Regions from separate parts of the Pseudoduganella sp. RAF19 genome, predicted to be linked through region 2. Evidence: predicted binding sites of a transcription regulator. Region 2 holds the regulator's gene; each other region holds the start of a gene.
The links. The regulator sigma-54, encoded in region 2, starts transcription at its own class of promoters, with help from an activator protein. The targets are predictions, from matches to a motif close to TGGCANGNAANCTGCTTT.
Positions count from the first base shown of each region.

Region 1: AB4Z19_RS20285 (CmpA/NrtA family ABC transporter substrate-binding protein) is a predicted target of sigma-54. The motif match lies at 1,128-1,145, and genes of this name have one in related genera.
Region 3: prpB (methylisocitrate lyase) is a predicted target of sigma-54. The motif match lies at 855-872, and genes of this name have one in related genera.
Region 4: AB4Z19_RS12245 (PEP-CTERM sorting domain-containing protein) is a predicted target of sigma-54. The motif match lies at 859-876, and genes of this name have one in related genera.

Region 1 is NZ_JBFREF010000007.1:226,923-229,092, forward strand. It holds gene AB4Z19_RS20275 (LysR family transcriptional regulator) at 1-156, shown strand, start outside; gene AB4Z19_RS20280 (LysR family transcriptional regulator) at 160-1,089, shown strand; gene AB4Z19_RS20285 (CmpA/NrtA family ABC transporter substrate-binding protein) at 1,198-2,170, shown strand, end outside.
Region 2 is NZ_JBFREF010000006.1:219,639-221,808, forward strand. It holds gene lptB (LPS export ABC transporter ATP-binding protein) at 1-405, shown strand, start outside; gene AB4Z19_RS17860 (RNA polymerase factor sigma-54) at 415-1,896, shown strand; gene hpf (ribosome hibernation-promoting factor, HPF/YfiA family) at 1,964-2,170, shown strand, end outside.
Region 3 is NZ_JBFREF010000010.1:29,784-31,953, forward strand. It holds gene prpB (methylisocitrate lyase) at 1-821, opposite strand, end outside; gene prpR (propionate catabolism operon regulatory protein PrpR) at 965-2,170, shown strand, end outside.
Region 4 is NZ_JBFREF010000004.1:231,851-234,020, reverse strand. It holds gene AB4Z19_RS12255 (DMT family transporter) at 1-40, shown strand, start outside; gene trmB (tRNA (guanosine(46)-N7)-methyltransferase TrmB) at 4-684, opposite strand; gene AB4Z19_RS12245 (PEP-CTERM sorting domain-containing protein) at 915-1,493, shown strand; gene AB4Z19_RS12240 (hypothetical protein) at 1,552-2,061, shown strand; gene AB4Z19_RS12235 (hypothetical protein) at 2,110-2,170, shown strand, end outside.

The sequences.
Region 1 (2,170 bases), on a different contig from region 2:
CTGCTCCATCTGCTGCCGCAGCAGCTTGGTTCCGGTGGCGGGGTGTACATGTACTACGCCCAGCGCACACGCATGCCGCTGCGTGTGCGACACTTCATCGACTTTGTGGCCGAGCGCGCGCCGGCCTACTTTCCCAAGCCGCGCAAAGCGAGATAGAACATGGACCGCCTTTACCTGATGACCGTCTTTGTCGCCGTCGCCGAAGAGCAGGGCTTTGCATCCGGCGCGCGCCGCCTGGGCATGTCGCCGCCCGCCGTCACGCGCGCCATCGCCGCGCTGGAGGAACGTCTGGCCGTCAAGCTGCTGGACCGCACCACGCGCCATGTGCGCGTCACCGAAGCAGGCCAGCGCTATCTGGACGACGCGCGCCGCATCATCGCCGAGATGGACGAAGCCGACGAAGCAGTCCAGGGCATCAACGCCGCGCCGCGCGGACACCTGATGGTGACGGCGCCCATGCTGTTCGGCCGCATGTACGTCATGCCCGGCATCGTCGACTTCCTGCAGCGCTATCCGGGCATGGAGGTAAGCACTTTATTTGTGGATCGCGTCACGAGCCTTCTGGAAGAGGGCATCGACGTTGGCGTGCGCATTGGCGAGTTGCCGGATTCGACGCTGCGCGCCACACGCGTGGGCGAAGTGCGGCGCGTGGTGGTCGCATCGCCGCAATACCTGGCGCAGCATGGCGCACCTGGCACGCCGCAGGACCTGATGCATCACGTGGTCGTGTCGTCATCCGGATCGAGCACGCCGCCGGACTGGCGCTTTGTCGATCAGGGCCGCCTGATCTCGCAGCGTCCGAGCGCGCGCCTGAATGTGAATACCAACGACGCGGCCATTGAGGCGGTGAAGCGCGGCTTCGGCATCGCACGCCTGCTGTCGTATCAGGCATCGGCGCTGCTGGCCTCCGGTGAGCTGCAACTGGTGCTTGACGATTACGCTACACCCCCGGTACCGATCCATATCGTGCATCGCGATGCGCGCCAGGGCTCCGCGCGCGTGCGGGCCTTTGTTGATTTGATGGTGGTGCGCCTCCGCGCGGAGCCTGGCCTGCACCCGCTTGGTGCGCTGCACAAATCCAGTGCCTGAAATTCACTCCTGATCTGTCTTCCACCCTGCGAATGCGCTGGCACGCTGCTTGCACATACAACCGTGAGGCTGGCGTCCGCCGGCCATTCGCTACGGGGACAACGGAAGATGGACGACAGATTCAGCCTGACCCGCCGCGCCTTGCTCAAGGCCGGCGCCGCCACCGCATTGACAGGACTCGCGACGCAGGGCGTCTGGGCCGCAGGCTCGGACAAGCCTGAGAAAGAGGAGGTCAAAGTCGGCTTCATTCCCCTGACCGATTGCGCGTCGGTGGTGATGGCGTCCGTTCTGGGCTTCGACAAAAAATACGGCATCAAGATCATCCCAAGCAAGGAAGCCTCATGGCCTGCTGTGCGCGACAAGCTGGTGAACGGCGAACTCGATGCATCGCACGTGCTGTATGGCCTGGTGTACGGTGTGCACCTCGGCGTGGGCGGCCCGAAGAAGGACATGGCCGTGCTGATGAACCTGAACCACAATGGCCAGGCGATCACCCTGTCCAAAAAGCTTGCAGATAAAGGCGGTGTTGACGGTGCCTCGCTGGCGAAGCTGATGAAGAGCGATCCGCGCGAATACACTTTTGCGCAGACTTTCCCCACCGGTACGCATGCAATGTGGCTGTACTACTGGCTGGCGGCCTACGGCATCAATCCGATGAAAGACGCAAAGATGATCACCGTGCCGCCGCCGCAGATGGTGGCCAATATGCGTATCGGGAATATGGATGGCTACTGCGTGGGCGAGCCATGGAATCACCGTGCCATTGCCGACGGCATCGGCATCACGGCCACCACCACGCAGGACATCTGGCGCGACCATCCCGAAAAGGTGTTGGGCACCAGCGCCGAATGGGTGAAGAAATATCCGAATACTGCGCGGGCGCTGGTGGCAGCGATTCTCGATGCCGGCCGCTGGATTGACGCTTCGCTGTCCAACAAGGTGAAGATGGCCGATACCATCGCCGACAAATCGTATGTGAATACCTCGGTCGACGTGATCGGCCAGCGTATCCTGGGCCGCTACCAGAATGGCCTGGGCAAGACCTGGGACGATCCGAACTACATGAAGTTCTTCAATGACG
Region 2 (2,170 bases):
CCACTGGCCAAGGAGCAGATCGAAGAGCGCCTGGAAGCGCTGCTGGCCGATCTGCAAATCGAGAAGCTGCGCGAGAATCAGGCGCTGTCGCTGTCCGGTGGTGAGCGCCGCCGTGTTGAGATTGCACGGGCTCTTGCCACTAACCCACGCTTCGTTCTTCTGGACGAACCTTTTGCCGGCGTGGACCCGATTGCCGTGATCGAAATCCAACGGATTGTGCGTTTTCTGAAGGAGCGCAACATCGGCGTCTTAATTACCGACCACAATGTGCGTGAGACGCTCGGCATTTGCGACCGCGCCTACATCATCAACCAGGGTTCGGTACTGGCTTCCGGCCGCCCTGACGACATTATTGCTGACGAATCCGTGCGCCGCGTCTACCTCGGCGAACACTTCCGGATGTAAGAAAGGCCCATGAAACAATCACTGCAACTGCGAACTTCGCAACACCTGGCGCTTACGCCGCAACTGCAACAGTCGATCCGCCTGTTGCAGCTGTCGACGCTTGAGCTGCACCAGGAGTTGGAGCAGCTGCTCAGTGATAACCCATTACTGGAGCGGCTGGACGATCCACTGGACAATTCCGTGCGCCTGCTGGCGGACGGCGCCATCAGCCAGGGCAGCGGCAATGGCGAAGCGCCGCCGCAAGAAAACGGCCAGGCTGCCAGCGAAGGCGGCGAGGGCGCGGAAGCACCTGCGGCCGACGGCGAGAGCTATGAAGGCAACGGCGAGGGCGATGCTGTTGACGACTGGAGCAATTCCTCCAGCAGCAAGTCGCCCGATGATGAAGACGGCCGTCCGCAACTGGAAGCCAGCGGCTGCACGCTGCGCGAGCATTTGCTGGAGCAGATGCGCGTGACCGTGCAGGAACCGCGCGACCGCGCGCTGATGGAAATCATCATCGATGCGCTGGACGAAAACGGCTACCTGGAAGAGCCGTTGGAAGAAATCCATGCGCGTCTGCCGGAAGAGCTGGAAATCGAACTGGAAGAATTGCGTACGTCGCTGGCGCTGCTGCAGACTTTCGATCCCATTGGCGTGGGCGCGCGCAATGCGTCCGAGTGCCTGGCGCTGCAAATCAAGCGCTTGCCGAACATCCCGCTGGTAACGCGCCGCATGGCGCTATGCATCGTCGAGAAGCACCTGGCCTGGTTCGCCCAGCGTGAATTCAACAAGCTGAAAAAAGCCCTCGACTGCGACGACGAAGACCTGCGTGAAGCGCAGGCCGTGATCCGCCAGTGCAATCCGCATCCGGGCGCTGAATTTGCGTCAGACGTGTCAGACTACGTGGTGCCTGACGTGATCGTGAAGAAGGGGCGCAACGGCTGGATCGTCATGCTGAACAATGATGTGATGCCGCGCCTGCGTGTGAATGCGCTGTACGCCAGCCTGCTCAAGCAGGGCAAAGGCGAGAGCCAGATGAGCGCACAGCTGCAGGAAGCCAAGTGGCTGATCAAGAATATGCGCCAGCGTTTCGATACGATTTTGCGCGTTGCACAAGCGATCGTTGAAAGGCAGAAGAACTTTTTCAGTCATGGTGCAGTTGCCATGAGACCCCTTGTGTTGCGTGAAATAGCTGATACACTGGGACTACACGAGAGCACTATTTCTCGGGTAACAACTCAAAAATATATGCTCACCCCGCATGGAATGTTTGAGTTGAAGTACTTTTTTGGCAGCCACGTCGCAACCGAAGCCGGGGGTGAAGCTTCCTCTACTGCGATCCGTGCGCTGATCGTGCAATTGACAGGAGCTGAAGACCCTAAAAATCCTTTATCCGACAGTAAGATTGCGGACATGCTGGGAGAACAGGGCATGGTGATTGCGCGACGTACTGTTGCCAAGTATCGCGAAGCTCTGAAAATTCCTCCCGTTAGCCTCCGCAAGTCTTTGTAGTGCACGGTTCCGCTGCACGCCACCAGCGTGTACGAACTAGTAAGCGACATCATCTTTAGGAGTGTGTATGAATCTCACCATCAGTGGACATCATGTCGAAGTGACCCCAGCGATTCGCGAGTACGTGCAGAACAAGCTGGAGCGGGTTAAGCGCCATTTCGATCAAGTGATTGATATTGCTGTCATCCTGACTGTAGATAACCTCACCGAGAAAGAAAAACGTCAAAAAGCGGAGATCAATCTGCGTATGTCGGGTAAGACTGTGTATGTGGAG
Region 3 (2,170 bases), on a different contig from region 2:
TACAGTTCGGCACGGGTCTGCATGGTGTCGACCACATTCTGCTGCGTACCGTCGCGGCGAATCGCGCCGTACACGTTTTCAGCCGCCTTGTTCATGGCACGGAAAGCGGACAGCGGATACAGCACCAGGCCCACATCAGCGGACTTCAGTTCTTCAACGGTGAACAGCGGGGTCGAGCCGAACTCGGTGATGTTGGCCAGGATCGGCACCTTCACCGCCTTGGCGAACTGCTTGTACATGTCCAGCGTGATCATCGCCTCAGGGAAGATCATGTCGGCGCCCGCTTCAACGCAGGCCACGGCGCGTTCGATGGCGGCATCGAGGCCTTCCACGGCCAGCGCATCGGTGCGGGCCATGATCACGAAGTTTTCATCGGTACGCGCGTCAACGGCGGCCTTGATACGGTCCACCATTTCGCCCTGCGACACGATTTCCTTGCCCGGACGGTGACCGCAGCGCTTCGCGCCAACCTGGTCTTCGATGTGCATGGCGGCGGCGCCGAACTTGATCATGGACTTCACAGTGCGCGCCACGTTGAAGGCGGAGGCGCCAAAGCCGGTATCGACGTCGACCAGCAGCGGCAGGTCGCACACGTCGGTGATGCGGCGCACGTCGGTCAGCACGTCGTCCAGGTTCGAGATGCCGAGATCCGGCAGGCCCAGGGAACCGGCTGCCACGCCGCCGCCGGACAGGTAAATCGCGCGGAAGCCGGCGCGCTTTGCCAGCAGAGCGTGGTTGGCGTTGATCGCGCCCACCACCTGCAGCGGGGATTCTTCTTTGACGGCCTGGCGGAAGGCGGCGCCTGCGGAATATTGGCTCATGATGTCCTTTCAGCGGTTTAGTTTGCGCACTTATCTGCAAGTGCCGTGCCAGCTACCCACCTCCAGCAAAATCAAGGACTTGCAACATTTCGCTCATAGTGCGACGTTTCACATTGAAACAATGAAACAGCTATAATTGAAACATGCGACATTCCACGCCACTGCCCTTCGATCCCGCCGACAAGCCAGTCATCTGGACCGTGGCCGTTTCACGGCTGTCCGAACTGTTCCGCGACATCACGCCGGAATACGACGCGCTGGCCACCATCGAGCCGATCAACCTCGGTTTCGATGAAGCGGCGCGCCACATCCGCGAACGCCTCGCCACGGAACGTTGCGACGCGGTGATCGCGGCCGGCTCCAACGCGGCTTATCTGAAAGGCCGTTTGTCGGTGCCGCTGGTGATAGCACGGGCCAGCGGTTTCGACTTCATGCAGGCGCTGGCGCGGGCGCGCAAGGTGTCATCGCGCATTGGCGTGATCACCTACCAGGACGAACTGCCTGCGCTGGCCGAATTCGCCGCCACCTTCGGCGTCGACATCGAACGCCGCACCTATACTGCCGAAGAAGATGCACGCGCCCAGATCAACGACCTGAAGGCGTCAGGCATCAAAGCCATCGTCGGCGGCGGACGCATCACCGACCTCGCGGAAGAAGCCGGACTGACGGGCGTCTTTGTGTACTCCTCCACCTCGATCCGCCAGGCCTTTGACGACGCGCTGGAAATCGCCCGCCTGGCGCAACTGGAATCGAATCGCGGCCATCGTACCGTGGTGGCCGACACGCTGCGCGCCAAGCACGGGCTGGCCGACCTGCGCGGCGAATCGGAGGCGATGGAGCGCGTGCGGCAAGCCGTGGTGCTGTACGCGAAGTCGCCGGCCACGGTGCTGATTCAGGGCGAAACGGGCGCGGGCAAGGAGCTGGTGGCGCAGGCCATCCACCGCGAAAGTCCGCGTGCGCTGGGCGTGAACCGTCCCTTTGTCGCGGTGAATTGCGGCGCGATTGCGGAATCGCTGCTGGAGTCCGAATTGTTCGGCCACGAAGAAGGGGCCTTCACCGGCGCGCGTCGCGGCGGTCACGCAGGCTTGTTCGAAGCGGCCAATCGCGGCACGCTCTTCCTCGACGAAATCGGCGAGATGCCGCTGGCCCTGCAAACGCGCTTGCTGCGCGTACTGGAAGAGCGCGAAGTCGTGCGCGTGGGTGGCACCCGTCCTATTCCCGTCAACGTGCGCATCATCAGCGCCACGCACTGTGATCTCGAACAGCGCGTGCGCGAAGGCCGCTTCCGTGCGGACCTGTTCTATCGCCTCGCTGTGCTGCGTTTGACATTACCGTCACTGCGCGAGCGG
Region 4 (2,170 bases), on a different contig from region 2:
GACTTATTTCTTCTCGAAGACCAGGTCCCAGACGCCATGACCCAGCTTCAGGCCACGATTCTCGAACTTGGTCAGCGGACGGTAGGACGGCTGCGGCGCGTAGCCGTCCGCGGTATTGCGCAGTGCCGGCTCGGCGCTCAGCACTTCCAGCATCTGTACCGCGTAGTCTTCCCAGTCGGTCGCCAGGTGGATATAGCCGCCCGGCGCCAGGTGATCGCACAGCGTCTTTACGAAAGCCGGCTGGATCAGGCGGCGCTTATTGTGGCGTGCCTTGTGCCAAGGGTCGGGGAAGTAGATATGCACGCCTGCCAGCGAACCGGCCGGGATCATATCGCGTAGCACTTCTACCGCGTCGTGCTGGATCACGCGCAAGTTGCCGATGTTCTCCTCACCGCACAGTTTGAGCAGGCTGCCCACGCCTGGCGTGTGCACCTCTACGCCGATGAAATCCTTCTCCGGCATCAGCTTGGCGATATGCGCCGTGGTCTGGCCCATGCCAAAGCCGATTTCCAGCACGACCGGCGCCTTGCGGCCGAAGACCTGCGCGAAATCCAGCGGCGCCTTGTTGTAGTCCACCATGTACTGCGGGCCGAAATCGTTCAGCGCGCGCTCTTGCGCCGTAGACAGGCGTCCCGCGCGGGTGACGAAGCTGCGAATGCGGCGTTCGGTCGGATCGTAGAGCATGGACCGCGCCGGGCCCTTTGGTGGAGTTTCGGACGACATAACAGGACTTGCTGAAAAAACGCGCATTATACCCCGCCACACCGTCCTCCCGGCACGAAACTTTGTGTCGGCTTTCTTTACACCGGAAGACACGATCTTGTATTAAATCAAGCTAAGTCCTTGATTTTATTGCGATGGCCCAAGATTTGCTAATAGTTAAACAATATCACCTTTAGACAATAGGCATTTCCATGAAAAAACTCATCCTCGCTTCTGCGCTGGTCTTCGGCCTGGCCGCCTCCGCCCAGGCAGGCGTGCTGACCTTTGACGATATCGGCACCCCGGGCGGCATCACCGGCTTGGGAAGTGGTTTCGTTGAACAGGGCTTCCGGTTCAGCGCAAATTCCGACGTCGTCGACGTATCGCCGGCCGGCAGCTGGAGCAATGGCGTCGGCGATGGCCACAGCGGTCACTTTGCCGCCCTCAACGACTTCTCGGGCGATATGGATATGACCAAGGTGGGCGGCGGCACTTTCTCGGCGCAGTCGCTGTGGCTGAACGGTTGGCAAGGCGCCGCGTTCACTTCCCATGTACAAGGCCTGCTGAACGGCGTGGTGGTTGGCGATGTGGCCGTCACCTACAGCAACCCTTGGCAGCTGGTCAACCTGGGCTTTACTGGAATTGACACTTTGCGCGTCTCCGGTGGCATTTTCCTGGTGGACGACATCACGGTCAACGCTGCCGCCGTACCGGAACCGGGCAGCCTGGCCCTGGTCGGCCTGGGTTTGGCCGGTGCGGCCGCCCTGCGCCGCCGCAAGCAAAAAGCCTGATAGATCGAAGCAGCGGGGGCTGCGATAATAGCGTTCTTTTGAATCTTCGAAGCACGCTATGGCCCTCGCTCTCAACCTGATCATCATCGTCCTTGCCCTGGTGACCCTTGTCTATCTGCTGAAAGGAAAACCGCAGGCGCCAGCCTTTACGCCCAAGGACAAACCAGCCGCCGGCTCCTACACGCCGCTACCTGAAGGCGAGCCTGCCCACCACTGGTCCGACAATGGCCGCTTCCAGCTGGAAGTGCTGGGCGAGTCGCGCTACTACGAGACCATCCGCGAACTGGCGGGCGAGCACGGCGATGCCAGCGCCGATGTGCGGCACCCTGCCCTGCTGCTGCCGGACGATCATAATCCCTACGAAGACAAGGCCGTTGCCGTCTTCCTCAGTGGCCACATGGTCGGCTACCTGGCGCCGAAAGACGCTATCGCTTTCCGCGAGCGCCTGGCGCGTCTGGATCTTTCCGGCAAACTGACGTCCACCGAAGGCGTGGTGCGCGGCGGCGGCCTGTATGAAGGCAAGCGCCTGTCTTATTCCGTCAACCTGGATATCGAACCAAACGCCTGACCTCCTCGCATCGGAGTATCATTGCCTGATGCAAGTGAGGAGGCCGATATGGACCGTGAACGCGCAAAGGCCGGCGACGCCGTCCGGCCAATCGGCTGGCATCGCAAGA